4 regions of the Paenibacillus sp. FSL H8-0034 genome follow, and region 3 is predicted to be linked to each of the others. Evidence: riboswitches for the same ligand, from Rfam matches in the RefSeq annotation. Region 3 holds a riboswitch; each other region holds the start of a gene.
The links. A riboswitch is a leader RNA that binds a small molecule or an ion and turns the genes downstream of it on or off. The one in region 3 is predicted to bind ZMP and ZTP.

Region 1 (7,977 bases), 2.2 Mb from region 3:
CAAGAGGATGATTCCCACGACCCCGATTTATTGACGCTTATTAAACAGGACTTGAAACATCGTCATCAGAAGCCAGGTAATGTGTACCTTGGCTTGGTGCATCGGTTGGATCGTCCCGTTGGCGGCGTTATGGTATTTGCCAAAACCTCCAAAGCCGCCTCAAGGCTGTCGGATGCCGTAAGGACAAGAAACATCCGTAAACGGTATATAGCGGTTATTCACGGTAGACCCAAGCAGGAGCAGGCAACATTACGCCATCATTTGCTCAAGGATACCAAAACCAATATGGTTTCTGTCGTATCCCCCAATGCTGCGGGAGCAAAAGAAGCGATTCTCGATTATCAGGTGCTCGGACATCGAGAGGGCTGTTCGCTTGTTAGTGTTGAGCTGCACACGGGCAGGCCCCATCAAATTCGTGTCCAATTTGCAGCTATTGGCTGCCCGCTTGTCGGTGATCAGCGCTATGGGGCTCATCTGACAAAACCAGGTCAGCAAATCGCGCTCTGGTCAACGGAGCTTGGCTTTGAGCACCCAACGACCAAAGAAGCCTTAAGCTTTAGCTCAACGCCTCCGCAATCGGCTTATCCATGGTCTTTGTGGGAACTATAGTGTTGATAAATACGTATTGCCGGAAACCCACCAGCCACTCTCTATGAGTGAGACAGGTGGGTTTTTCGGTTTAAGCTCCTGATTATGCATAGCCTTAGTGGTACTGAAATAATAGCTGGAGCCACTTTATTAGGATCTGCGTTTATTTTCACTCCTCACATAGGGAGCAGTTCCAATCAAGTACTCCAATGCTTTTTCAAAAGTTGTGATATGTTTGTCCACTTCGGTGATGCCGTATGGGTGATCAAGAACAATGATTTCATCATCCATGTACTCCACTGTGATCATACATGAAGGAAGATCTTCCATCCAAAGCACCGGCTCGTATGTAAAGGAACGAAAGTCAAATCTGTCGAGAAGCTGTTGGATCGATTCAACGGAATTAGTGGAGATCATCCACTCGTGATTGCCCAAGCAGTGTACGAACGCTTCACCCTCCCAGAAAACCGTTCCGTCTGCAAATAATACAACTTTATAAATTGGACAGCTGCCCAAGCAGACGGTCCTTTCCAGCGAAATACTCTTGAACATGCTTCCTCCTTCAAGCTTAGCAGCGAACCCCTTGATGGAAGTCCACGATCGGATGATGCGCTTGGCTTAATCCTGCTGCTTGGCCATTATATGAAGCTTCTCATCCTCAGTAAACCAGAGCTTATAGCTAAGCAGACCCAGCATCATACTAGATAAAGCGGCAGAGGCTGCCAATATAAACACAATCAGAATCTGATAGCGAACGGCTTCAACCGGATCGGCTCCGGCAACAATCATGCCCGTCATCATACCTGGAAGCTGTACCAGCCCGATCGTCTTCATCCCATCGATTGTCGGTATCATGCTGGATTTGACCGAACGCTTCAGGGATACCTGGATCGCTTGCCTGACGGTTGCTCCCAGCGATAACAGAGCCTCAATCTCGCCTTTGGAAGCTTGCACATTCAAGTGCATCTGATTGAGAAACAATCCGGAGACGACCATCGAACTGCCAATAATCATACCGCTCAGAGGTATGATATATTGTGGAGTCGGCTCGATAATCCGCAGCACCAGCAGCAAGCCCATAGTAACCGCCTCTGTTGCGCCAATTGACATTGCAACGCGCCAGAACACACCTGTGAGGCCTTTTCCCCGCTTGGCTGAATTAGCTGCTGCTACTGCAATCATAATCGCGATAATCAGCACCAGCAGCGCCGGATGATTCGTATTAAATACGAACTGCAGCAAATACCCAACCAGCAGGAGCTGCACGGCAGAGCGAATTGTCCCGATCCAAATTTCCTTTTCCAAACCAAGCTTCTGACGCATGGAAATGAATATCGTAATAAATATGAATGCCAGTGTAAAGCCCAACGCGGTTGTACTCATCGCTGCTCCCCAATTCCCACAGGTTCTTGCGATACTTGCACAAACCTACGTGCGAGATCCGTTTCCGGACGTTCAAAAAAAGCACTTGTCGGGCTATTCTCATACAGCTTGTTCTCAGCCATAAACCATACCTGGCTGCTCGTGTGACGAGCCTGCTCCAGATCATGAGTAACCCATATGAATGTTGTCCCTTCACGACGATGCCAATCCAACAGGAGCTCTTCTACCGCCTGCTTGCTTCTTACATCAAGTGAAGCTGTTATCTCATCTAACAAAAATATTTCCGGACGCAGCAGCATCGAGCGAACTAGAGCCACGCGCTGCTTCTCTCCGCCAGATAAATCCTCTGCACGCTTGCTCCAATCCAAACTTTCCAGCTGAACGGCTTCCAGCAGCTGCATGGTCAATTCACGATCAAAGGGCTGCTTTTGCAGCCTGCTCACCGTTCGTAAATTGTCTTCCACACTTCCTGGCAGCATTACGGCCTGCTGAGCGACATAACTCACCTTGCTGCGCCACATAGGCGGCTGCCATTCATTCGACAGCTTGCCTCGATAAGTAAGAGTGCCTTTATCTGGGGTGTCCAGCATGCCAATGATCCGCAGCAATGTGCTTTTGCCTTGACCGGAAGCTCCCAGCACCGATATGATCGCAGGCTCAATTATCTCGACTGAGAAGTCATCGAATAGGACACGCTGTTCCTTTTGTTGGATCTGTTTTCTTAATTGATGAATTTGGAGGATTGACATTGTGTTCACCTTCCTTATGGGGGAGGACCCTCCCAAACCCTCCCTAATAGGGAGGGCTCCAAAGGGCGCTGCCCTCTGGACTCCCTTGCTGTAGAGTGACTTTGGTGTTCTCGGGGCGCTTATCGTCCCTGCGGGACACGCTTGACTTTGGGTGCTGTATTTTCGTATGCGGACTATGGTGTTCTCGGGCCGCTTTGGCCCCTGCGGGACATGGATTGTCAACAGTAAATCAGACAACTTTTTTAAGGGCTTCTTGTCGATACTGAACAGGCGTCATATAGCCTAAGGTTCCATGGATGCGATGCTTGTTGAACCAGTTGACGTAATCGTATAATTCCAATTCCAGATGGCGAAGGCTCTGGAAGTTCATCTGGTTCACAAACTCTGTTTTCATGATCTTGTAAGTGGCTTCAGCCACAGCGTTGTCGTAAGGACAGCCTTTCATACTTAGCGATCGACCGATTTCAAACGTCTCTAAGAGCTCATCCATCTTTTGATTTTTGAACTCGCTGCCACGGTCGGTATGAAACCATTGAATCTGGCGTAGATCACTCTTAACGGTTGCGAAGGCACGGGTAATCAGGACAGCGTCCTTGTTCGGACCTGCACTATGACCAATAATTTCGCGATTAAACAGATCTACTAGCACACAAATGTAATGCCATCGGTTCTGGACTTTCACATACGTCAAATCACTGACGACAAAGCGTTTAGCTTCCGTTTGCTCAAACTCTCTCTTTAGAACATTGGTCGTTGTCGCTTCGTTACAGGACGATTTATGGGGCTTATATTGTGCCACCGTGTAAGTGGAAACGAGCCCTTGCTCTTTCATGATGCGGCCAATGCGGCGTCTGGAGACGATGAACCCGCGCTCGTAAAGCTTCACTTTGATCTTGCGTGTACCGTAGGCTTTTCGGTTCTTGAGAAAGATATCCACAATAGCTTCGGTGACATCATCTTCAGTGGCTCGTTCTTGGGCGTCATAATAAAATGTACTTCTTGCGATTTGCAGGACGTCGCACAGTGCTGATACCGAGTATTTATCACGGTTGTTCTGGATGATAGCTACTTTCGTCCCATGATCAGCGCGGCTTGCTTTAAAATATCCACCTCCATTTTCAGACGCTGGTTTTCTTTTCGCAAAGCCATCAATTCCTCTTCTTCTGCCGAGCGATTGTCCTTCTCTTTGAAGGAGCCTGTTGTCTGGGATTGGTGGATCCAGCGGTCTAAAGCAGATGCTGTGAGGTCATATTCCTCCACAATCGCTGCTCTGGTTTTTCCATTTTCATAGAGCTGCACCATTTGCTTTTTGAATTCCGTTGTAAACGTGCGTCGTTGTTGTTTAGGCATTGTAGAGATCCGCTCCTTAGTATGATAGGTCTATTCTACAAGCCCTTATTTTTTCTGTCCAGCTTAGTGTAGCCGATCCAACAAGCTTGACTTAGGTGCTGGTGCAGGCTTAAGTGCGGGTGCTGATCGGGTGCACGCTTTACGGTTCTCGGGCCGCTTTGGCCCCTGCGGGACAAGCTTGACTTTGGGTGCAGGTGCAGGCTTAAGTGCGGGTGCTGATTACAGTTGATTGGAATAAAAGGCTGCGTCTACGGTATGCTTAAGCAGCATAGCAATTGTGACAGGACCTACACCAGCAGGAACGGGGGTGATCGCACTGGCCTGCAAGAAGCAGGCGTCATAATCGACATCACCGATATTACCGGGGTTGTAACCGGCATCCATGATGACGGCGCCGGGCTTGATCCAATCACCTTGTACGAATTTCGGTTTGCCGACTGCAGCTACGACGATGTCGGCTAAACGAACGATTTGGGCCAAATCACGCGTTTTGGAATGGCAGATCGTTACTGTTGCATTGCGATTTAACAGCATTTGGGATACGGGCTTGCCTAGAATCGGACTGCGGCCGATAACGACAGCGTGTTTGCCTTCAATGGATAGATCGTATTCATCCAGAATAGCAAGAATTGCAGCAGGTGTGCAAGAAGGAAATCTGCCGTAGTCAAAGGCTGTTTGAGCGAATCCGATAGCAGTCACCCCGTCGACATCCTTATCAATGCTGATCGCTTCGAAGGCTGCCCGTTCATCAATGTGTGAGGGTACGGGGTGCTGCAGTAAAATACCATGTACATCAGGATCGTTGTTTAGTGAGATAATGGTCTCTATCAAGCTTTCCGTTGTTATCGATTCGTCGAGATAAATACGCCGTGAATCCATCCCCAGCCTTTTACACGCATTGCCCTTCATACGTACATAGGTTTCCGAGGCAGGGTCACTGCCCACAAGAATCGTTGCCAGACAAGGTACAATCGACTTCGCAGCCAAATATTCAATTCTCCCCTTGAGCTGCTCCTTGATTGTCCTAGATACCTGATTGCCATCCAAAATAAGCGTCTTATGCATGTTCCTTCATCCTTTCGCTGATCCATCGTATAAACGCAAAAAGGCAAGGAGAATGAACTCCTTACCTTTGCCCAGGCGTACGGCGAAAATGCTTCTATGTGCTCCCCCATGGTTGCCCATGCTCCGCCAGTCACACATAGCTTGGTGAAGACGAATATACCGCTATTGATGAGAAAAATCAACTATTATTTGCATCTGTCTCCAGCGCACGCAGTCGCAATGCATCCTGCTCAATCTGTTCTTTCGTCAGCGGTGTTACGAAGGATAAGGTTTTGGTAGCAGCCAGATTGATTTGCTCAATGGCTTCATCTGTTTTTCCAAGCTGCTTTAAGGTTTGAGCATAGTAGTAATAAGGCTCGGCAAATTTAGGCGACTTCAGCATCAATTTTTGATACGTTTCCTCAGCGAGTGTCCATTGTCCCAATTTATAATAATTCAGGGCAACATTGTCCAGGATCGTAAGGTCGTCCCCATTATAAGCATAAGCTTCAAGATTGAACGTCAAAGCTTCCTCTGGGTCACCATGAAGAATTTTAAAATAACCAAGATTGCCATATACAAGCGTATTCTTGTACTCCTTTAATACATCTGTGAGCAAAGCCACCGCTTCGTCCTGCTTACCCTGAAGCCAATACGCCGTAGCCAGATTGCACTGGGCCTGTACAAGTGTATCCCGGCTCTTGGTAGCTTTCAGAAGAGGACCAAAAACCTGCTCAGCTTGCTTGGCATCCCCCGTGCGCATCAGCAGATACCCATAGCCAATTCGATGCTTATCCGGACACGGCTTACTGTTATAAGCCTTTTTGTACCATTCAAGGGCTTGCGGGGTTTCCCCTTTGGCAAACTCCCTGCTGCCGCGCAGCGCATAAAGACTTGCACGGGATGTATATGCGGCAAATATAATAATAGCAGCAATAAGGCCAAATCCAGCCCAAATATTTACATTAAAAACAATGATCACAATAATAATCATACCGACGATAACAAGAAGCGGTTTGATGAGAGCTTTCATGAGGTTCCTCCACAGCCATTAAAGTCCAATATTTATGCAGCCCGTTACTCTCAGACAATCCACTTTGAACATGATTTCAAGCTAAGCGTTTGCCACCTTGCCAAGCAGGTACACAAGCAGCTGCTGATTGTGCGAGGAGATTCGGCTCAAATACTGCTGCAGAAAGCGCTCTCGTATTTCCGTACCCCGCAAACATTCCGCTTTGCCTTTATCCGTTACCTCTACCCAAACGATACGACGGTCCTTCTCGTCACGGGAACGGGAGAGCAGCTCGGCTTTTTCCATTCTATCCAATAAAGTAGTTATCGCAGCAGGTGTTGTTGCCAGAAATTCAATGAAATCCGAGGGCTTCATTCGATCACGGCCTATGAGCAGCTCGAGTACGGTCAATTGACCTTCCGTTAACGTTGGTGACAATTGAAGATCCATATGTGTGCGCAAATCCTTAGATAGTTTCCACCATAGCTTTGCAAACTCCTGAGTTACCACTTTGCCTCATCACTCCTGTAGATCCATACTTTTCTTAAGTATATCATCCACTCGATTTCTTTTAAAGATTAATGCCATAAATACTTTGAGACATTAATCGATAAAAAAAAGGAACTTTAGACGCCTTTCAACATATAGTGCAGCATAGGCATTCGACTATCGGCAGAGCTTGTCAAATCATAAGAAGGAGTGATCAGGTTATGGAAACTTGGAAGCAGCATATTGGACAGCTCGCAATTCAAAGAGGCATATTGAACGACCCACAGTGGCTCGAACGTCTGGACGATTCGATGCCCGTGTGGGCCGTATTGGAGCTGCTGCTGCAATTCGCAGAAAAGCTGGAACCGGAAACGAATAGCTATGACTAGTCCGTTTTCAGCATATCTATGATTAGATCTGTTTTGGTAACACCAATGACTTGACGACCTGTAGATTTCCGCTGTTCAATCGGTGTTTTCTCCGAGGAAAAGGAGAGTCGACTGCCGCTCTGCAGAATCGCTGTCAGCAATAATTCATCTTTAACGACGAACGCTTTAACAAGACTTGCACCATTTGGCTTCACTCTGGCGCCTTCTCTGAATTCGAAGGTAAATATTCCTTTGCCTCCGCGTCCTTGAATAGGATAATCGAGAATGAGCGAGCGCTTGGCAAATCCAAGGTCCGTAACAACGAGCAGCTCGCCTTCTTCACCCTTGATCCATTCCGCACTCACAACCTCATCGTCATCCTTCATCTGGATTCCACGTACTCCACCAGCTGCACGACCCATCGCGTTCACTTCGTCTTCTTTGAAGCGTATAACCATTCCCTGCTTCGTGATGAGCATGATATCCTCATCGTTCCTGCTCAGCCTCACACTAATAATCGCATCCTGATCGGCAACTTTACAAGCGACAATGCCTATGGAACGGCTTGTTGCGTATTCTTTCAGCTCCGTACGTTTAACTTGACCCCGCCGCGTAACGAATACGAATGACTTGCTCGGCTCGTTAAAATCCTTCACCGGAATGACGCTGATAATACGATCATCCTTCGGAACAGGAATAATATTAACAATCGCGGTTCCATTTTCTTTCCATTTATATTCGGGAACCTGATGCACGGGCAGCAAATAATACTGCCCCTTTTGTGTAAAGATCAGCAGATTCTGCAGCGTATTGACCTCAAGCAGGTAACGAAGGTAATCGCCCTCTTTAAGGCCTGTTTTTTCGATCTCTCCACCTGATCGGGTGAAGGACAGCTTGCTTGTCCGTTTGATATATCCCTCATTGGATAAGCTTACATAAACATCCTCAGCCGTGACCATGACTTCCAGATTCACCTTGAGTTCTTCTACTTCGT
Region 2 (5,395 bases), 3.4 Mb from region 3:
CTTTTGAGTAAAATGATGATCCTTAATCCAGTCGGATACAATCAGGAATACATTGTCTTTCATTAATGGACTAAATGTGGGGTCATTCACAAATTCCGATTGCTTTGGAATCGTATCCAGCAGCATGACCCCATTGGTTTCAAATCCGTTCGGCAGCTCCCTAAGGACACTCACCTTTGAAATATAAATATTTTTCACAAATACTAGACGAGCTTGTTCAAAAATTAAATATTGTCCAATCCTTTCAATCGAATCGAGTTCACCACCAGTCTCTTCATACATCTCTCTGATAACCGTTTGTGTAACTGATTCGCCTTCCTCCCTATTCCCTCCAGGTAGTTCCCAACCGCGACAATGATGCTTAACAAGAACCAATTTACCTTGATAGAAGGCGAAAATCAGTACACAATTAGCTTCTTCAATTAAACTTTTCTTCGTTAAGATTATATTTTGATTGGGCAAAGCCCCAAGAAACTCATAATTCATTATTACCACCAACTTACTTTTTGTTAAGGACAGCCATAATTTATGCTTATGTTTGACTTCCAATCCGCTCATGCCGATATGTCAATACTCTCGATTTCGTTCTCATCTCATCATACTCGTCCTCAGCGGTTGAATCCCAGGTAATTCCTCCCCCTACTCCATACACAGCCAGCTGCGTATACGAATCTACAAGAACTGTGCGGATGGCCACGTTAAACGTGATACCCTCGCCCGGTACAGCGAGCCCAATGGAACCGCAATAAATATGACGCGGCTCCTTTTCCAAGGATGAGATCATCTTCATGGTAGAAATTTTGGGTGCCCCGGTTATCGACCCACATGGGAACATGGCCTGGAATACATCGAACAGGGTGACCCCAGGTTGTGTATTGGCTTCTATGGTCGAGGTCATTTGGTACAACGTAGGATATTCCTCGATTTCAAACAGATGTGGAACCTTAATAGTGCCTGTCTTGGCAATCCGACCTAAATCATTCCGAAGGAGATCCACAATCATCACATTCTCTGTGCGGTTCTTCTCCGATTCGAACAAAGTTTGTTTGCTGCCCGTTATGGGAAGAGTACCTTTCATTGGCTTGGTACGAATGTGCTCTCCATTCCAGTGGAAGAAAAGCTCTGGTGAAACCGATAAGATCCGATAGCGCCCCACATTTAAATATGCAGAATAATTAGTTTGGACATCTCGCAAATCTTCGTAATAGGCAAAATCATCTCCAGTAAACTTAGCCTTCAAACGCGTGGAATAGTTGACTTGGTACGTCTCTCCACGAGCAATCGCCGCATGAATGCTTTTAATATGGTTTGTATACTCCACGCGGTTCGTACCTGCACTCCAGTCTGAAACGGAGTACATCCCCTTCGGCGCTATGTCGTCCTCTTCTACTGGCTTCTCATAGACACCAAACCACACTAAAGGAAACTCTGCATCAGGTTCACACACGCTGAAATGTCTCTCGAAAGCGGGTGCGCACTCATATGAGACATAACCGGCCACATAGAACTGCCCATCGATAGCCTCCTGAACCTTTTCAAAAATCCCACTGATCTCCTCCAATTTGTGGGTTTGCCAAATCTGCAGAGGCTTCTCAAATTTCATTCTTTTCTGATTAAAATCAATGATGATAGTTGGTTCAAGCTTCATATCCTACCCTCCGCTTCTGTTGCTTGATAACCTTTTAATCTATGCCAGATTACAAGCCTTTATAGGAGTCTGTTTCGTATAGAATCCAGAATCTTACATCGGAAATTACATACAGGGTTCCAGATACGACTGCGAGCTCATCCTTGCTCGTCATTTCAGATAGGCATTGTAAGGCTTCCTTCCAATCTGGCTTGAGGTACACCATGGTCTGCAAATCATTTTCCGCGAATCTTTAAAATAACCCATTCGAGCATTCCCCCTTAAAGTAAAAAAGCATTCGATCCTAAGATCAAATACTTTGCCCAGGCGTACGGCGATATGAATATGTGCTCCCTCGTGGTTCACCACGTTTACGCCAGTCACACATATCTAATATTCCATCTATACCAGTTAAATACGCAGTCCATAGATTAAGCTAGAACAGCTTTGTTACAAGAAAGATATCACAAATCGGTAGGTATAAGGTAACTGAATTAAACTATATCTGGTCATATCCTTAGGCTATAACGGATTCGTTTCAAAAATCAAATAGGAAATCACGATCCGTCAATGCCTCCACATGAAGGGTACGAACATATCCGTTTCCTTTTTTGGAAAAGAAATCGTGCTGCTTTGTACGTGTGCTGATTCCATTCAGGACTATTGGATTAATATCCTCCTCTGGAAATATAGGTTCGAGCCCCAGATTCATGAATGCTTTGTTGGCATTATAGCGGATAAATGCTTTCACTTCGTCAGTTAATCCTACAGATTGGTAAAGTTCCTCTGTGTACAGCTCTTCATTGCTATGCAAATTGCGAATAAGACTCTGAAGCTTATCGAATGCCGATTGCTGCTCGTTTTCATCCAATTGCGCATATATTTCTTGAGCGAGCATGCCAATATACAACCCGTGAATGCTTTCATCACGCAGTATCAGATTAATGACTTCACCACTACTCGTCATTTTACCTTGCCCTGCCAAGTAAAGCGGATAAAAAAATCCACTATAAAACAGATAACTCTCCAGCAATACAGAGGCCGCCATCGCCAAATACAAATCCTCACGCGTCTTAATGCCATTATAATATTGGGAGATCGTCTCTGCTTTGATTTGCAAGCAACGATTGCTTTCTATCCAGCTGAAAATGTTGTCGATCTCTTCAGTTGAAGCCAGTGTTGTGAAAATACTGCTATAAGATTTGGCATGAATTTGCTCCATCATCCCCATAAAACCGAGCACGGCTTTACGCTGCAGCCCGTCAACCCATTCAAGTATTTTGGGCATGCCAACGCCACCCTGAACCGTATCCAGCAGGGTCAGCCCCCCAAGTACTTTCATATACAGCTCCCGCTCGTCATGGCTCAGCGTCAGCCAAGACATTTGATCATCCGACAAAGGAATCTCTTCATCCGTCCAAAACTGCATCATATTTTGCTTCCAGAAAGTGTCGGTAAAATCATCATCCGGACGGTTCCAATTTACAGCTTTCCAAACACTCATTTTCATCTTTCCCCTTCCCCTAAACGGAGCAACTGATGCATTCTTCGATGGACAATCTGTTCGTCCGGGTATAATAGAGCGATTTTAATCCTTTTTTAGCTGCATAAATGTAGTAGCGAGCAAGCTGCCTTGTCGTGATGTCACTGTTAACATGGAGCACGGTTGAGATTCCTTGATCGACATGTATTTGAATTTCAGCAATTAGATCCAACACCTTAAATTGATCCATCTGATAGGCAGATTTATAGTAAAAGAAATTATCCCGGCTCATGTACGGCATCGGGTAATAGGTGGTTGAGTTGGCATAGGTGCGGGTTTCAATCGGCTCCACAATCGGCATCACGCTTGATGTAGCGTTCTGAATATATGAAATGCTCTGCGTCGGGGCAATTGCCAGGCGGTAAGCGTGATATAATCCATGCTTCTGCACAGCAGCCTTCAAATTCTCCCAGTCTTCCGGAGACGGAACTGGAATCCCGCTGAACAATAGCTTCACTTTGCTGGTAACCGGTCGGTAGTCCGTTGTCAAGTAACGGTCGAAGTACGTACCATTCGCATAGTCCGAATGCTGGAAGCCTGTAAATGTGACGCCACGCGTTTTTGCAATTTCCATGCTTTTTTCCAAGGAATAATAATTCATCATCATAAAAAAAGTGCGGACAAAATCTTGAGCCTCATCGCTTTCATACGCGATTTTATTTTTGGCAAGATAGCCGTGAAGGTTCATAGCTCCCAATCCGACCGAATGCAGCTCCCGGTTTGCTTTTGCAACACCCGGCGCATTGGCGATGTTCGTCATATCGCTTACGGCTGTTAGGGCGGTCATCCCGTCGTGGACAGATTCCCTCACTTTTTTCCATTCCATGACATTGGCAATGTTCAGGGAGGCGAGGTTGCAGCTTATATCCCGACGGATCAGATCCGGGCAACCATAATCGGTGATTTCCGAAGTTTCTTGCAATTGGAAGATTTCCGTACACAAGTTTGACATGTTGATCGTACCCAGCTTTTTCAGAGGATGGGAACGGTTGGCGTTGCTTTTGTTCATGATATAAGGATAACCCGATTCGAGCTGGATCATCGCAATTTTGATTAACATGTCCCGTGCGCTCATCACTGTCTTTTTACGCACCCGGTTATCGGCCAGCAGTTGGTCGTACATATCATCAAGATCCATATCATCCAGGTATTTTCCGTACGCTTGAAAAACAGAATAAGGAGCAAACAGATGCAACGGCTTGTTATCCTCAGCAAGCTGATAAAACTTGTCAGGCACAATCAAACCAATCGATAATGTCTTGAGCCGCATTTTCTCATCCGCGTTAATCTTCTTGCTATCTAAAAGCTCCATGACATCCCATCCAAAAATATGATAATAGGCTGCTCCTGAACCTCTGCGTTGACCCATCTGGTCTGCGTAGGAGAATGCATCCTCCATCAGCTTGAGTACCGGCATAATTCCTTTGGCCGCGCCCTCAACACCTTTAATCGGCTCACCACGACCGCGAAGCTTGGACAAATTGACCGCTACACCACCTCCAATTTTCGAAAGCTGCATGCAGGTACCGAGTACATAGTTAATCGAGTTGAGCGAATCATCGGTTTCCAGCAGAAAGCAGGATACCATTTCACCGCGCCTGCTTTTCCCTGCATTCAGAAATGTCGGAGTCGCCGGCTGCATTCGCTGCTCCATCATGGACGTGGCCAAATCCCTTGCTATTTGCATCTCACCGCCCGCCAGATACAAAGCTACAATTGCAACTCTGTCCGGATAATGCTCCAAGTAAATGGAATGGTCGTTGCTTTTCACCGCATAATCCGTATAAAATTTGGAGGCCGCCATATAAGACGGGAACTCGAAACGAAAGCTATGACTGATTTGGTAAATCTCATCGACTTCATCGTGAGTGTAGCGTTCATACACATTTTCATAATAATCGTTATCAATCATGTACCGAACTTTGGTCGAAGTATCAGCGAACTGGATGGTCTTCTGGTATACTTCTTCCATGAAAGCCGCTACGGCTTCCCTGTCTTTATGCAGCTGAAAAAAACCGTCCGCGTCTCGCTGCATAAGCAAATTGTTCAACTCAATGTGCTGCAATCAAACTCACCTCCTGAATAAACCTCTCTACATCCTTACTCGTTCCTGAAAGCTCGAATTTCCCCAGTACAGGTACCCCGTATAACGCTGAGATATGATCGGCGCTGCGTGCAAAGCCTTCACCCCAGTTTCGGTTACCGCTAGCAGATACACCCATTAA
Region 3 (7,977 bases):
CGGCTGCAAATCGATGAAACGTTGAGACAAGGCGGCCCGGTTCTGCTGCCTGTGCCAACCTATGGACGCAGTCAGGAGATGCTGCTGTGGGCAAGGGAGCAATTTCCCGATGTCCCCATTTATGTAGAACAGGAGATTACTGCAGGATTGAAGCAGCTGCTGCAAGGACCGGAATGGCTGCTGCCCGAAGCTATAGCACGTATTCAGGCTTGTCTGGTGGATCCGAGAATTATTTTCGTGGATAGTGAAGCACGGCGGCTTCAGGCGGTATCGGAAATGGGGAGTCGGATCGTATTGACCAATGATGGCATGCTGCAATCGGCTCGCGGTCAATGGTACTATGAGCAGTTGACCAAGGATAAGGCCTGCTGCGTCATTTTGACGGGACATTTGGCTAAGGGAAGCTGTGCGCATCGGCTGCTAATGGCCTCCAGGGAGCATATGGAAATTCTCGGACATGACGCAGGTCAGGTGCATTTTATACGCTATAAGGTGCACCAGGGTTTGCCTGATGTCAGAGCCATGCTGGACGTTCTTGGAAGCGAGCACTCGATTCTGGTTCATGCGGGTCAGCAGGCGACAGCTGCGGTAGGTGTACAACTGAGCAAAGAGGGATATACTAACCTACATGCGTTGTCTGCCGGGGATACTTGGCGGGAATAGCCAAATAGCAGTTACAACATTTACCTCTACCTGTGGCATGAGTCCGGGTGGGGGTATTTCTTTGTGATCAGGCGATTAAAGTAAGTAGACTTCGATCAAAGCCATTGCCTATAATAGAAGTTGTGTGCCAATCAATCCATAATTCAATCGGGAGGGCTGATATTGTGAAGTATAAAGCTATTAAAAACACAGATCTGCTGCCATCTGTTATTTGTTTGGGAACCTCGGATATTGGTGGTTCAATCAATGAAGAGGAATCTAAGAGGATTTTGAATGCGTTTACGGAAGCCGGTGGCAATTTTCTTGATACGGCAGAGGTATATGCGAACTGGCTGCCTATCGAGCCGAACAGCAGCGAACGTTTTTTGGGTAGGTGGATGAAGGAGAGAGGGAATCGGGATCAATTGATCATAGCGACCAAAGGTGGGCATCCTCTGCTGGATACACCGCTGGTTTCGAGGCTATCAGCCGCAGAGATTGAGCAGGACATCGTGGGAAGCTTGCAGAGATTGGGTACTGATTACATTGATCTGTATTATTTGCATCGTGATGATCCACGAATTCCTGTTGAGACGCTGATTGATATTTTGGAGACGCATGTGCGGCAGGGCCATATTCGTTATTATGCCTGCTCGAACTGGACACTGGAGCGCTTGGAGCAAGCACAGCAGTATGCTGTGAGCAAAGGCTATGCAGGGTTTGTTGCCGTTAGCAATTTGTGGAGCCTGGCAACTGTCAATCCAGGTTCAATCAAAGATCCGAGTCAGGTTATAACCGATCAGGCCTTGGTCGACTGGCATATCCGCACAGGAGTTGCACTCATCCCATACAGCTCGCAGGCCAATGGTTTTTTTAGCGGAAAATATCGCAGAGAGCACGAGGTACAGCCCGAATTAAGCAATAAAAATATATACAGACTGTATCACAATGAAACCAACTTTACCCGATTGGAACGGATCGAAGAGCTTGCCCGACAACATAAGGCCACATCCAATCAGATAGCAGTGGCTTGTCTGTTGGCACAGCCCTTTCCGGTGTTTCCGATTGTCGGCTGCAAAAACCACCACCATTTGCAGGACAGCCTGGGCGCAGTGGACATTGAGCTGGATGGTGCTATCGTTTCTTATGTAAGCAGTTGATGTCAAAAGAAAATAAATTTTGATGCCAATGCCGGGTATCGATTGGATTAAATTATACACACGGAAAAGCGGTTTCCCTGAAGGGATTTCGCTCAAGGAACGGGTAGTTTCAATAACAATCATGGTTCAGGAGCATTTGTCACGGTGAATTATTTCAACTTCTTGATGAATTCATCAAGATCGATAGTTAAAGAGGTTGGTCTGTAAGGAAGCTGCTGAAGGACCAGATTACCGGAATAAATTGCTTTCCTGTCTGCTTGATATAACGACATGGTGTAAGTGTCATATTCCGCCGGATACTGATCGGCTGCTTGCAGACGGATGTGTTGCATTCGTTTGGAAATAGCCTGTATGATGTGGGCTTCTCGAATAATAATAGGCTTCCCGTCTTTAAGCTTTAATTCTATTTTATCGATGTGGGTCAAATCAAGATCCAGTATTGTACTTAAGGGGATACCTTCCTCGCCTGGTTTGGCATCTTCAACGATTGCGATTTCATAGGCGATGGTTTGTCCGGGATAGCTCATTAAAGTAAATTTCGCTTTCCAAACCTCTACAGTCTGGCCAATCCTAAGGTCATCCATGCTCAGTTGAAGTTCCTGCCCATATCTATGAATATTGGAATCATCGGGAAGCCTGATCCAATATGCTTCAGGAGTAGGATGTTCTTTACCGGACCATTTATTATAATTCACAACTAGCGCGCGTTTACCTGTATTATCGATGGATATGATGTTTCCGACAAGATCAGCCTTGTCCGAAAGAGTATACGTCGTAATCGAAAGAGGAAAATAACCTCCAAGTGATTGGAATACAGCGTTTTTAAGGGCTTCGACCTCTTCGTCGTTTAATTTCTCGCGGTGCTGGTAAAGTCTTCGGACTTCAAGCCTGGCAACATTATTTTCGGTATGCATCGAAACAGGCTCGATAGAGAATCTGGATAAGAGAGGCTCTAGCTCACGGCTGGAACGAAATTTTTCTTGGTAGAATGCAGCTGAAGGGGTAAGGGCTGCCGCTGAGTGTTGATTCTCGTAATGCTCAATGGCTTTAGTCGGGGCAATCCATTTTTCCCCTAAATAGGTTAATATACGATACCATGATCGGCAGTGATCTGATTCCGATTGGGTACCCTCAGTGACTCCTTCGTTGCAAATGAAGAGCTGACCAAGCGTCGTTACCGTCTGGGGGGAAAGTTGCCCTCCGTTACTTTCATCATCCGCAGGAAAATCGTATAAGTCCTCGACACCCATAAACGTGAGTTCCAAATGGACTGGGTAATATTTCTCTTTTATGACCGCAGGTCCGCTTCGCAACCATTTATCGCCATACCACGTCTTTACGAGATACCAGGACCCGTCCGATGGATTCGTTGTGTCCTGCTCACTTCTGCTTGTTTCAATTACTTGAAGCGATTGGAATGCTGATATGACACCAGCTGGCTTGCTATCAGTGGACTGTTCCTCATAAACAGGTGTATCGACTAGCAATGTAAGCTTTACCTGCTGTTCATTCCATCTCCCGCTTGCCAGAGCCTCTGAAGTGTACAACGTGTATATGGTTAAAGCAGCAATAAACACTCCCAACATAACTGAATAAGAATGCTTGAATGCTTTTGATGTTGGCATAATTACCACCCCTTTCCATATGTTAGACACAAAATAGAGCAAAAAGTTGTTCGTCATTTATTACTACTTAAGTAAAGGACAGGTTAGCGGAGTAGTTTACTTATTAGACATAACGTTATGTCTTGTAAATATTGGAATTATTATGTATGATTATTCTTAAGTGAATACTGTGTATGACTGGCGTAAACATGGAGAACCATGAGGAAGTACACAGATAAATAGCCGTACGCCTGGGCAAAGTATTTGATCAATGATCAAGTGCTTTTTTTTTATCTTCAAAATAGAAAGGTCAGGTGTTCAAAATGAAGATGGCTTTTATCCTGTTTGACCAAATGACAACGTTAGATTTTGTCGGGTTTTATGATGCAATAACACGTCTTAGAATCTTAAATCTTATGGAGGATGTGTCTTGGGATGTGTGTTCAACCCGATCGGAGGTTACAGATGAATTAGGCATCAAAATGAAAATAGAACATGTATCTCCTGACTTATCTCAATATGATTTAATATTTGTTCCAGGTGGATGGGGGACAAGAAAACTTAAAAATGATGTAGAATTTCTTACATGGTTAAAGACGGCAAGTGGTGTTAAATATAAGGTTTCTGTCTGTACAGGAGCATTACTATTAGGGGCAGCAGGCTTTTTAACTGGAAAAAGGGCAACAACAAACCCTCCTGCTTACGACATTCTGGAACCATATTGCGAAGAAGTAGTTAGAGCAAGAATTGTTAGGGACGGAAATGTTATTACGGGTGGTGGAGTGGCTACTTCAATTGACCTAGGACTGTACCTACTTGAATGCTTTACTGATGCAGAAACGGTTCAAAAAATACAAAAATCAATGGATTATCCTTACTATCAGACAGGTAAGCTCGATTCTGACTACATTGTATAAAGATACTTGTAAAAAAGGAGTAGTAAGCAATTTTTTCGACGGGCAGTTTAACGCAAAACAGGAGGTTGTTGTAACTTAGCAGCCGTTCTGTAAGGGTAGTTGAAATCGTTTAAAATTGTGTTGAGGGCAGACAGACGTAATAGAGTAAGAGGGAAACAAAATTTCCCGAAACAAAGGGAGGCAGGAGAACGTGTCGAACATGGACAAGGAAAACCAGGCTCTGGAGAAAGCGAAAATGGTGTATGAAACAGACGAGATCATAAGAACCGATATCCTGGCGGGCCTGGATGCCGAGCGACGGTCACTGGGCGTGCCGTCTGCCAGCGGTGACGTGGTCGTGGATCGCTCCACAGACGGATCGGAGTGCCGGATCGTGTTCGCCAGCCTACCGCCGGAGGAAACCGATAACCTGATCCGCCGGGAGCGGGATGCCGCCATCTCCGGCGGCTACAGCCTGGAGTGGAAGTACTACGGTCACGATACGCCAATCGACCTGCCCGAGCGGCTCGTCGCCGCCGGGTTCGAGGCCGAGGATGAGGAGGAAGTGTTGGTCCTGCCATTGGACGAGGCATCGCTGGCTGCCTTCGGTGACGGCGGCGAACATGAGATCAGGATCGTCCGAGAAGAGCGCGACCTGGTGGACTACGCCGAGGTGTCCCGCGAGATTGGCAGGCACAACGTGGAGGTGGAGCGGCGCGCGCTGGCCCTTAAGTTGAAGGAGAATCCGGACGAGATGAGCATCCACATTGCCTACGTTGACGGCGAGCCCGTCGCCTGTGGGCGGGTCTACTTCCGGCCCGGAGGGCCCTACGCCGAACTAGCCGGGGGTCGCACCAAGACCACACACCGGAGACGGGGACTGTTCACCGTGCTGGTCGCCTCGCGGTTGCAGGAAGCCCGTGATCGCGGCCGGACGCACGCCTTCGTCGACGCGCTGCCGACCTCCGCGCCGATCCTGCGCAAACAGGGCTTCCAGTTCGTGACTCGGACGCAGCCGTTTGTGTTGGAGCAACCGCGGTGAGCGCCGACGCTGATTGGGCAGAAAAGAGCAATGAATTTAATGAGTCACTATTTAAAGAAATGTCTGAAGGTAAGATATCGGACGATGAATGGTTTGAGATAAACAAACTGTACTTTACTAAGCATTATCTGGCAAGCGATAACCCAAAAGGTCAATCAGGTCATGATGGAAATGAACATGGATACTTTCATTCGCATCAGCTGCTGATTCATGTAATTCACTTCCTGGTGGAACAGTAGAACGGGGAGAAACACTTGAAGAAGCTGCTATTCGTGAGGTAAAAGAAGAAACGGGCTTAGAGGTTGAATTAAATGGTATTTTCAGTGTAAGTGAAGCGTTTTTTGTAGATAGGGAACATCATACAATTTTCTTTACCTTTAGAGGGAATGTAATTGGTGGAGAAATAAATATCTCATTTCCAGAAGAAATTGAGGAAGTTACTTGGATGAAACCTCAAAGAGCAGAAGAATACATACATCTACCAAGTGAGTTAAAGGGATTAATAATTGGTAAATCAATAGCACCCTATGTACTCAGAGGAACTATTAATCACAATTCTTAATACAGTTTGTTGAAGTAACAAAGAACTATAGTCGAGAGGCTTGCTTTGGGCAGCTCTTCTTTTGTTTATTAAAGTAACGAGCAGTTTTGCGCAGCATTGTTGTCTTCAAAAAAATTCAGATTTCCACTTGAACCTTACGTAACGTAATGATTTATAATGAACGTAACAGCAGGATTAAACACGGGCCAACGGCCAAAAAAATCGAACAAAATAAATTCGAAATCGGAGGAGAAATGGATATGAGAAAACTCGTATTGTTCATGCATGTGTCGCTGGACGGGTATGCGTCGGATTCGAACGGAGGACTCGATTGGATTCCGTACAACGAGGAATTAGAGAAATACGCCGAGGAGATCGTAGCCGAAGTCGGAGCTCCCGTTTACGGACGCACGACGTATCACATGATGGAGAACTACTGGCCCATGGTGCTGGACAATCCGAATGCGTCGAGGCACGATATGGAGCATGCCAAATGGCTGCAGGATGTTAAGAAGATCGTCATTTCCGGCACGATGGACAAGGTGGAATGGAACAATACGCTGCTGATCAAGAACAATATCGCAGAGGAAATCAAGATACTCAAGGAGCAGCCCGGCAAAAATCTCGTTATCTTCGGCAGCCCGGGGGCGGCGAAGACGCTGCTTAAGCTCGGCCTGATCGACGAATTCCTGCTTACAATTTGCCCGGTCGTCCTGGGCGGCGGAAAATCGGTATTCGACGGCGGCGAGAAAATCAGGCTCAAGCTGCTGTCCAGCCGAACGCTCAAGTCGGGCATTATCGCGGCCCGCTATGAGCTGGAGAAATAGCCGTACAAGGTGTTCCGAACGAAGAACGATAGGTCAATAAACAAATAAGACGCGGCTGCCGGCATGTATCGGTAGCCGCATTGTGCTAATAGGCAGATTAGCGTGGTGGTAGAGATTCTGTATATATCCGTTTATATAAGGAGGAGGTGGGATTCACGTGGCGACACTTCATTTAATGGTTGGTCTCCCTTGTAGTGGTAAGACTACTCTGGCTCGACAACTTGAAACGAAATACTCAGCACTTCGCCTTACTCCCGATGAATGGCATATCAGATTATTTGGGCATGATTTTGGGGATAACATGACGGAAACTGACGAAATTAAGCATGATTCTAGACATGATTCAGTGGAATCCCTAATGTGGGACGTGGCGGCTAGAGTTTTAGTTCTTGGTGTTGATGTAATTCTGGATTTCGGATGCTGGGTTCAAAGTCAACGAGACGAGTTTCGTTCCAGAGCCAAGAACCTAGGGGCTGGCTTTAAAATTCATTTTGCTGATGTGCCTGAAGAAGTGTTATTTGAACGTCTAAAAGCTAGAAATGATATGCATAAAGAAGGAACTTTTTTCATACCTGAAGCAAAACTTAAAGAATGGATAAAGATTTTTGAACCACCTTCATCACAAGAACTTGATTCCTCGGACGATTAAACTAACTCTTGATCTTAATCTTATCGAGTTGGCAGCCCGGCGTGATACGCAGGCAATCGAAGCCAGTGGATACAAAACCAACGGCGAATGGCCAGGCCCCGATTTTTTTGAAGCTGCCCAAAAATTATTGAACTGGGCCTTAGTTCAGGATGTGGTCAAATGTATCACTGCTAGAAGTGAAACTGACAATATCAGTTCTAAAAATGTATTAGTGAAGTTAGGATTCCAAATTGACCACAGCGGTGCAGAATTGCTTTATTGGAAGTATCAAAAGAAGATGTAGTTCAACACAGTGGCAGTCTATGACTTTATTTTCTCGTTCGTGGCTGCCGCCGTATATTTCTCAACAACTGAAGTCTGGTACTTAATTTTCTTTGGACAGTTGAATCGAATGCTGCCTTTGAGCAATCCGAGGACTTATCTGTGATTCAGCACGATTATAATGGACCGACGCACACAAATCCTGAATATGGGATGTGGCGTTACATGAATGGCATGCCTACATGTGCTGATCCATGCATCGATTCAAACTTTTGACTCCGCTCCTCGCACACCCCGCACATTGACATGTTTTATTTGTTATTCATGTAAATCGTAGATATCCCCCTCAACAACC
Region 4 (7,977 bases), 7.4 Mb from region 3:
ATTCGTTACCGAAATTTTACTCGTTCCGGCAATCGCGAGTATTAATACCAGAACACTGGTCACTCCAATCATGAGAAGCGCTGACAGATCAAAGTGAAATCCAAACCATTCTACTCCCGGTACTTGATGCTCCATGTTTTCCAATTTCACCCCTTTCCACAGATGGATTTACTTCTTGGATCTTTTGACAGAAATAATACCCAATACAAGTGTTGCCAATTGAGCGATAAGGTATCCAGCAACGGTTGTGCTTAACGCGAATTGCTCCGGAAACCGGACTGCGATAAGACCCGCCAAACCTCCTACGGCCGCTCTAGTCAGAAAGCCTATGTTAGCCTTGCTCGGAATCCCTTGCCCCGGTGGAGCGGTGATAACCTTATCCGATAGCTTGCGAATTTTCCAGGCCAGATACCTTGCGTTAATCATACTAACAGCAGAACCCAGCATCAAACCTGCTGAATAGGGTCGGTATTCCACGAAAAGCGCCCAAGCAACCAGACAAAAGGATAAGAAAAATAGAAAGACGTTTTGAAACGTTTTCAGATGGGCCGTAAACTCGTTCATTTAAAGCCCTCCGTACTGCTTAATCATGAAATAAATGCTAATGATTCCAGCCGTAAGCCCCAGCAAAAAACCACCCAGTAACCACAACTGCCCGCCAAGCATTTGGCTTAACCAATCTCCAAACCAATACCCTGCCAGTAAACAGACAACAAGATCAATTCCGATAGCTGTCGTTAAAGCAGCTGCACGCCATGGATTATCATTACGGTTTGGCTGTTTCATATACACCCTCCTGAGAATCCTCACTTATTGTAACGAAGCAACGTCGGGTTTGTCAATTGTCTTTCTCTCTAAATAACTGTGGATGAAATTCTTAAAAATGCTGTTATATCAACGTTTTTTACAATTCCAAACCAAACAGTACTACTGCACGCTCTGACGTTTGTCATAGGATTGTCACGGTTGGAATGACTCCGGTCTTGCTGCAGCATGTCCAAAATGGTAAAGGATGGCTTGAACGATCCGTTCCGACGCTTTTCCATCGCCGTAAGGGTTGGCAGCCTGACTCATTTTTTCATACAATGCCGGATCTGTCAGCAGTGCACGGGTTCGATTGTACACATGCTCTTCATCGGTTCCGACAAGCTCCAGCGTTCCTGCATCAATACCTTCGGGCCGCTCCGTTGTTTCACGTAGAACTAAAACAGGCACTCCATACGAAGGTGCTTCCTCCTGCAAACCGCCGGAATCAGTCAAAATCATGTGGGTATGCGGATATAAATTGTGCAGCTCCAGTACATCTAGCGGATCTACGAGCTTAATGCGCGGATGATTACCCAGCATTTCATAGGCAGGCTCTCTCACTGCTGGACTTGGATGAACCGGGTACACGATGGCAATATCGTCGAACTCATCAGCAATCCGACGCACAGCACGGAAAATTTGCCGATGCGGCTCACCTTGTGCTTCGCGGCGATGCGCGGTCATCAGGATCAGACGCTTACCTGCTGCCCAATCCAGAACACTGTGGGTAAAGTCGTTCTGCACCGTATACTGGAACACATCCGTCACTGTATTTCCTGTTACGAAGATGGTTGCCTCTGACTTATTCTCTTTGCGCAGGTTGTCAGCAGACAATTGAGTAGGCGCAAAATGCAGATCAGATAACACGCCGGTCAGCTGGCGATTCATTTCCTCCGGATATGGAGACATTTTGTTCCAGGTACGCAAACCTGCTTCCACATGACCCACCTGGATCTGCTGTAAAAACGCCGCATAGCTTGCTAGAAATGTTGTTAACGTGTCTCCGTGTACGAGCACCAGATCCGGCTTTTCTTCGCGGAATACCGGGTCCAGCCCTTGAAGCACCCGAACGGTCACTTCGTTCAAGGTTTGACGATCCTTCATGACATCCAGATCGTGATCAGGTGTAATATGGAAGGTTTCCAGCACCTGATCCAGCAATTCTCTATGCTGTGCGGTAACGCATACGCGTGAATCGATAAATTCAGAATGCTTTTGAAGCTCCAGTACCAGCGGCGCCATCTTGATAGCTTCCGGCCGGGTTCCGAAAATCGTAATTACTTTGGTTTTACCCATGGACGGTTGTCCCCCTATGTACATTTTCTGTGGTATAGTTTCATCGGCTTGTTGATTTTTATTTTGTGCCGAACAGGCGGTCTCCCGCATCCCCTAGTCCAGGAACGATGTAACCGTGGTCATTCAAATAATCGTCAATAGCTGCCACATAGATATCCACGTCAGGATGCGCCTGCTGTACAGCGTGAATGCCTTCGGGTGCAGCAATCAGGCACATCAGCTTGATCTGCGTGCAGCCTCTGCTCTTTAGCGCCGTTATTGCCGCATTGGCAGAACCTCCGGTTGCCAGCATCGGGTCTATCACGATCAATTCCCGCTCCTGTACATCGGTAGGCAGCTTTACATAATACTCAACAGGCTCAAGCGTCTCCGGATCCCGGTACAAACCGACATGTCCTACCTTGGCTGCGGGTACTAATCTCAGAATACCGTCTACCATGCCAAGTCCTGCACGCAAAATCGGGATAAGTCCCAGCATTCTGCCCGAAATCACTTTGCAATCCGTCGTAGTCACTGGCGTTTTGACCTGCACGGTTTCAAGCGGTATGTCTCTCGTAATTTCATACGCCATTAGTGTCGATACTTCATCAACCAATTCGCGAAAATCTTTGGTAAGTGTGGATTCATCCCGTATGTACGTAAGCTTATGCTGGATCAACGGATGGTCACACACAAATAATTTTCCCATAAACAATTCCCCTTTACGCCAAATCTCGTCTATTATACCACACCTGTGAGATGTTATCCCAACAAGTTTCGCGCATGGACGACATGCTCAGCGGCTGTCAGGTTGCAGCGTACAAATGCTGGCTTCACGTTATGAATGTACCGTTTCTATACATGCACAGGATCATAGAAGCTAAGGAGAGGAGCGTTCATAGCTGACCCTACGCTGCACAGTTACGGAGTGATCTCGGGGTGCTTCCTGAAATCATGAAGAGGCCGGAGATCTCTGCATATCTCCAGCCTCTTGCTATTGTCTATATATCGCACTCATGAATTGACGATGCGAGCCTTATAATTAGGAATTAGTAGAACAAGCCCGGATACAAAGGGAACTGGGCTGTCAAATCTTTTACCATACCGCGGACTTTGTCATGAACAGCAGCATCCGTTGGGTTTTTCAAAGTCAAGGCAATGATCTTGGCAATAGTTTTCATAGCTTCTTCATCCATACCGCGGGAAGTTGCAGCAGGAGTACCTACACGAACACCACTGGTTACCATCGGCTTCGCCGGGTCAAAAGGAATTGCGTTTTTATTAACCGTTACGCCAACTTCATCCAGCAAGTGCTCAGCTTCTTTACCACTGATGCCCGTGTTGCGCAGGTCGATCAGCATCAAATGGTTATCGGTACCACCGGATACAAGATCGATACCTTCGGAAATCAAAGCTTCCGATAATGCTTTGGCATTGTTGACAACCTTTTGTGCGTAAGTTTTGAATTCCGGCTGCAAAGCTTCTCCGAAGGATACGGCTTTAGCTGCAATAATATGCATCAATGGACCACCTTGGGTACCCGGGAATACAGCTTTATCGATTGCAGCAGCCCATGGCTTACGGCACAAAATCATACCGCCGCGAGGACCACGAAGTGTTTTATGTGTAGTCGTCGTTACAAAATGTGCATGTGGAACCGGGTTTGGATGCAGACCAGCCGCTACCAGACCAGCGATATGTGCCATATCAACAAAGAGCAATGCGCCTACATCATTAGCGATTGACGCCAGAGCTTCAAAATCAATCGTACGCGGATATGCGCTGGCACCAGCTACGATCATACGAGGCTTATGTTTGAATGCTGCCTTGCGCACATCATTATAATCGATACGGGAGTCGCTTTCGCTTACACCGTAGGAAACGAAGTTGTATAGAATACCGGATGCATTAACCGGGCTGCCGTGGGTCAAGTGGCCGCCATGAGCCAAGCTCATGCCCAATACCGTATCTCCAGGCTGCAGAGCTGCCAAGTAAACAGCCATGTTAGCTTGAGCACCAGAATGCGGTTGTACGTTAGCATGCTCAGCTCCAAACAATTCCTTGGCACGGTCACGAGCGATGTCTTCTACAATGTCTACATACTCACAACCGCCATAATAACGTCTGCCAGGGTAGCCTTCAGCATATTTATTAGTCAGAACGGTACCCATTGCTTGCAGCACTGCCTCGCTGACGAAATTTTCCGATGCGATCAATTCGATTTTGTCGCGTTGACGGCCGATTTCAAGATTCATAGCCTCCACGATTTTGGGGTCCTGCTTACGTAATTGCTCCATAATAAAATCCTCCTTTTAGTTTTTTGCAGATAACTTACTTCTTACTTCGTAAGCCTCCACATGATAGTTAGTTGGGTTTATTCACAAAATCCGTTGTCAGCAGAATTCTCTTCTACCACATATACAGCCCGAGCGCCACCAATGAGCTTCGGACGGGTGTAGGCCATCTGAACCGAGGCATGGCCAATGATCCGGATTGAGGGACGCAGCGGAATTGCGACAGGTTTCAAATGCATCCCGATCAGCGTTCCCCCGATATCTATGCCCGCATGGGCCGACACGGCTTCAACGAGACAGGCCTGCTTCAAATGTTTATAGGCATACGAAGCCATAGAACCGCCTGCACGCGGAACGGGAATCGCCGACACCGGCTCCAGCCGGTAAGCCAGCATCGCTGCACGCTCCATAACCAACGCCCGATTCAAATGCTCACAGCATTGAAATACCGGGTAAAAGCCAGCCTCGGCGCGAACGGCCTCAATCGCAGCGAAGATAGGCTGGGCAGCCGTTTCTGTGCCTGAAGTGCCAATGTGGTGACCCAGCACCTCGCTCGTACTCGTCCCGATGACAAGCAGCTGTCCCGCCTGGATATTACCTGCCTGTACCAGCTCACGCAGCACTTGTTCTACCTGTGACTGAATGTCCATACCCCGTTGCCTCCTTCGTCAAGCTGTACGAATGATTACGATTGAGGAGTGACTTTGTCTTCCAATTCCATGACTTTATGAATGCGGTTCACGTGACGTTCACCGTTGGAAAACTCGGTTTCCAACCAAACCTTCACAATGGACTCAGCCAGTCCCGGTCCGACAATACGTTCTCCCATTGCCAGTACGTTGGAATCATTGTGCTGACGGGTCATTTGGGCCGAAAACAGATCGTGTACAAGCGCACAGCGAATGCCGGCGATTTTGTTAGCAGCAATCGTCATTCCAATTCCCGTCCCACAAAGCAAGATCCCTCTGTCGGCCGTTCCTGCGGCGACCTTATTGCAAACCTCGATCGCATAATCCGAATAATCCACGGAATCCGTGCTATGACAGCCTACGTCTGTCACATCATGGCCTAAAGACTGCACAAGTTTAATAATTCCATCCTTCAACTGAACGCCTGCATGATCAGAGCCTATTACTATCTTCATTTGATGCGCCTCCTGACAAGTTTTCTGGACACTATCGTATGATGAGTTGATTGTCATCCAATTTGTCCATTATACCGTAATGCATACAGAAAAATGAAATCAAATATGGTGAATCCTAAACGAAAAAAGAGCATACTGCATGCCACTATCAGCACTGCAATGCTCTTTGCCCAGGCGACCGGCCGTATGCCCCGATGCTCCATTGTGGTTAGCCCCACTCGTCGCCAGTTACATCAGGTCCTGCTTCTTATTCTTATCATAACGGAAATGATCAAGGCTGTAAAGCCGTAAAACAACCTATTTCCTTGAACTTTTTTTCAAAAAAGTCTCACGCTTTAAGACGTCGTACCAACCGATGCAGGCATTCCTCGATTTCCGCTGCGCACTGTCTGTATAGCGATAAAGATCCGCCGAACGGGTCAGCAATATCGTAGTCAGGCAAAGACTGCTCCAGTTGTCTCACTCGCGCGCGTTCCTCCATTGTCACCTGCTGGGATAAAGACTGCTTGAACTGAAGCTCAGCAATCAACGCAGCCAGCTCGTCCATACGCGCTTTAGCGGACGGATCATCACTCACAAATTCTTTGAGTGTGTGCATCTTGTCTACGAATGCAGGGAAACGCTGGATCGCTTGCTGCTTGTGACTCGTGGTCATGGTGAGCACCACATCTGCCCAGTCCAGCAAAGAGCCTGTTAATGAGGAAGAGCTAATCGCCTGCAAAGCATCTTTTTCCCGCAATATAATTGCCGCATTGGTGGAAACAGGATAGCCATCACCCGCTGAGGTCCCGGCCGAACGGACTTCTATGTGATTCATCCCCTGCTCTTTCAGCATCGCGCGAAGCATACCTTCTGCCATCGGACTGCGGCACGTATTCCCGGTACACACAAACAATATTCGGTTCATTAGAAATCCCCGCCTTTCTCCTCTATGATGATTGGCTGTTGAGCCCTATTCCTATTGTACCTCAAAAGACGTAAAAATGGATATGTAGCTGTAGCCCTGAATCCGATTCATAATAAAAAGCGTGCACCGAATGCCAGCAAAATGACTCCACCTACGGCTTCTCCGTACTCTCCGACCCAATGTCCCGCTTTACGGCCGAGCATCAATCCGGTAATGGACATGATTCCTCCTACCGTACCGAACATCAGTACCGTCAGCGCACGGTCACCGGCAAACATGCCCAGCGATACGCCGACGGAGAATGAATCGATGCTGACACTAATCGCAAACAGCAGCATGCCCAGAAGGGTTTTATGATCAACGGATTTCGCCGCCTCCCCTTTCAAGGAATTGTAGATCATATGTATACCAAGAATCACAAGCAGGATGCCTCCCGCTATCGTTGCTACTCCACCTAATAACGAGCCCATGTAGCTGCCCATAAACATACCCACAAGCGGCATGACCATATGGAATACCGCAATCATCAGGCTCAGCTTGAGAATATCCCACTTTCGTATGCCCTTCATCCCGATTCCGATACCCAGCGATAATGCATCCAAACCTAAGGCTACTGCCATGACCAGTATGGTTATGAATTGCCCCACCATCAGTGGTGACGCCCAGTCCATCTCCTGTCGACCTCCTGTCCTGTTCTTCATCAACATATGCGGACAAGTAGAGAATCATGACTGAGTATGGACTTGTAGCTGTGCTACACGTGGATAATACGGCTGGCTGCCGCTTTGCGCAGCCGATTCATAATAGCGGCCCCGATACCCGCTTCGGGGCAGGCCTCGGCTACGATGAAGTCCGCGCCGGCTTCATCGAACTGGCGCAGCGCGGCGTACAGCCCGTGCGCAACGGTTTCAAGGTCGCCCAGGCTTCCGCAGGCGACAACGGTATCCGCGCGCAGCGCATCGGCGTGCTCACGATAAGTGAGTACGCCTGTGCGCTCTCCGCGTGCGTGGGCTTGGTCGAGCTCGCGCTGGAGGCGAGCGAGCACCTGTTCAGGAGCAGAGCCCTGAACGAGGGTCATCGCACCGCGAGGCGCGTAGTGCGCGTACTTCATCCCAGGCGCACGCGGCGCTAAGGATGAATCTGGATGTACAGAGGCTTCGCGCACCTCGATGCCAGGCAGCGCAAGGATCAATTGCTCAGCCGATACACCACCTGGACGCAAAATATGAAGCACACCACCTTCATCCCCGTTCGGTGCTGTGTATTCGACGACTGTGGATTCCAGACCAACACCTGTAGCCCCCCCATCCACAATACCGTCAATACGACCGGCCAGATCATCGTATACATGTGCGGCTGTTGTAGGGCTTGGCCGACCTGAGCTGTTCGCACTGGGGGCCGCTACCGGACAGCCGGCAGCCCTAAGCAGCTGCAAGGCGACCGGATGGTCCGGCATACGCAGCCCAACCGTAGACAGGCCTGCTGTGACCAAAGGGGAGAGAACGCCTGGTTTGATAGGAAGAACGACCGTCAGAGGCCCCGGCCAAAAA

Region 1: another riboswitch for ZMP and ZTP. It lies ahead of NST47_RS24170 (bifunctional 5,10-methylenetetrahydrofolate dehydrogenase/5,10-methenyltetrahydrofolate cyclohydrolase); the one in region 3 lies ahead of NST47_RS33855 (DJ-1/PfpI family protein).
Region 2: another riboswitch for ZMP and ZTP. It lies ahead of pabB (aminodeoxychorismate synthase component I); the one in region 3 lies ahead of NST47_RS33855 (DJ-1/PfpI family protein).
Region 4: another riboswitch for ZMP and ZTP. It lies ahead of rpiB (ribose 5-phosphate isomerase B); the one in region 3 lies ahead of NST47_RS33855 (DJ-1/PfpI family protein).

Annotation. Positions count from the first base shown of each region.
Region 1 is NZ_JBBOBS010000001.1:5,335,822-5,343,798, forward strand. Features, by position in the region: gene NST47_RS24145 (RluA family pseudouridine synthase) at 1-609, shown strand, start outside; gene NST47_RS24150 (DUF6438 domain-containing protein) at 739-1,140, opposite strand; gene NST47_RS24155 (ABC transporter permease) at 1,207-1,971, opposite strand; gene NST47_RS24160 (ABC transporter ATP-binding protein) at 1,968-2,720, opposite strand; one part of gene NST47_RS24165 (IS3 family transposase) at 2,950-3,821, opposite strand; one part of gene NST47_RS24165 (IS3 family transposase) at 3,821-4,070, opposite strand; gene NST47_RS24170 (bifunctional 5,10-methylenetetrahydrofolate dehydrogenase/5,10-methenyltetrahydrofolate cyclohydrolase) at 4,290-5,135, opposite strand; ZMP/ZTP riboswitch at 5,198-5,279, opposite strand; gene NST47_RS24175 (tetratricopeptide repeat protein) at 5,314-6,147, opposite strand; gene NST47_RS24180 (MarR family winged helix-turn-helix transcriptional regulator) at 6,229-6,636, opposite strand; gene NST47_RS24185 (hypothetical protein) at 6,837-7,004, shown strand; gene gyrA (DNA gyrase subunit A) at 7,001-7,977, opposite strand, start outside.
Region 2 is NZ_JBBOBS010000001.1:4,181,640-4,187,034, reverse strand. Features, by position in the region: gene NST47_RS18965 (NUDIX domain-containing protein) at 1-558, opposite strand, end outside; gene NST47_RS18970 (hypothetical protein) at 1-7, shown strand, start outside; gene pabB (aminodeoxychorismate synthase component I) at 533-1,648, opposite strand; ZMP/ZTP riboswitch at 1,942-2,021, opposite strand; gene nrdF (class 1b ribonucleoside-diphosphate reductase subunit beta) at 2,166-3,131, opposite strand; gene nrdE (class 1b ribonucleoside-diphosphate reductase subunit alpha) at 3,151-5,235, opposite strand; gene nrdI (class Ib ribonucleoside-diphosphate reductase assembly flavoprotein NrdI) at 5,222-5,395, opposite strand, start outside.
Region 3 is NZ_JBBOBS010000001.1:7,562,690-7,570,666, reverse strand. Features, by position in the region: gene NST47_RS33870 (MBL fold metallo-hydrolase) at 1-663, shown strand, start outside; gene NST47_RS33865 (aldo/keto reductase) at 828-1,802, shown strand; gene NST47_RS33860 (hypothetical protein) at 1,952-3,427, opposite strand; ZMP/ZTP riboswitch at 3,591-3,670, shown strand; gene NST47_RS33855 (DJ-1/PfpI family protein) at 3,730-4,323, shown strand; gene NST47_RS33850 (GNAT family N-acetyltransferase) at 4,523-5,344, shown strand; gene NST47_RS33845 (hypothetical protein) at 5,341-5,583, shown strand; gene NST47_RS33840 (NUDIX hydrolase) at 5,526-5,906, shown strand; gene NST47_RS33835 (dihydrofolate reductase family protein) at 6,146-6,712, shown strand; gene NST47_RS33830 (AAA family ATPase) at 6,870-7,361, shown strand; gene NST47_RS33825 (hypothetical protein) at 7,342-7,644, shown strand.
Region 4 is NZ_JBBOBS010000001.1:205,112-213,088, forward strand. Features, by position in the region: gene atpB (F0F1 ATP synthase subunit A) at 1-135, opposite strand, end outside; gene NST47_RS00895 (ATP synthase subunit I) at 169-564, opposite strand; gene NST47_RS00900 (AtpZ/AtpI family protein) at 565-786, opposite strand; gene wecB (non-hydrolyzing UDP-N-acetylglucosamine 2-epimerase) at 961-2,103, opposite strand; gene upp (uracil phosphoribosyltransferase) at 2,162-2,791, opposite strand; gene glyA (serine hydroxymethyltransferase) at 3,132-4,379, opposite strand; gene NST47_RS00920 (TIGR01440 family protein) at 4,457-5,026, opposite strand; gene rpiB (ribose 5-phosphate isomerase B) at 5,062-5,520, opposite strand; ZMP/ZTP riboswitch at 5,682-5,762, opposite strand; gene NST47_RS00930 (low molecular weight protein arginine phosphatase) at 5,849-6,427, opposite strand; gene NST47_RS00935 (manganese efflux pump MntP) at 6,535-7,098, opposite strand; gene NST47_RS00940 (L-threonylcarbamoyladenylate synthase) at 7,182-7,977, opposite strand, start outside.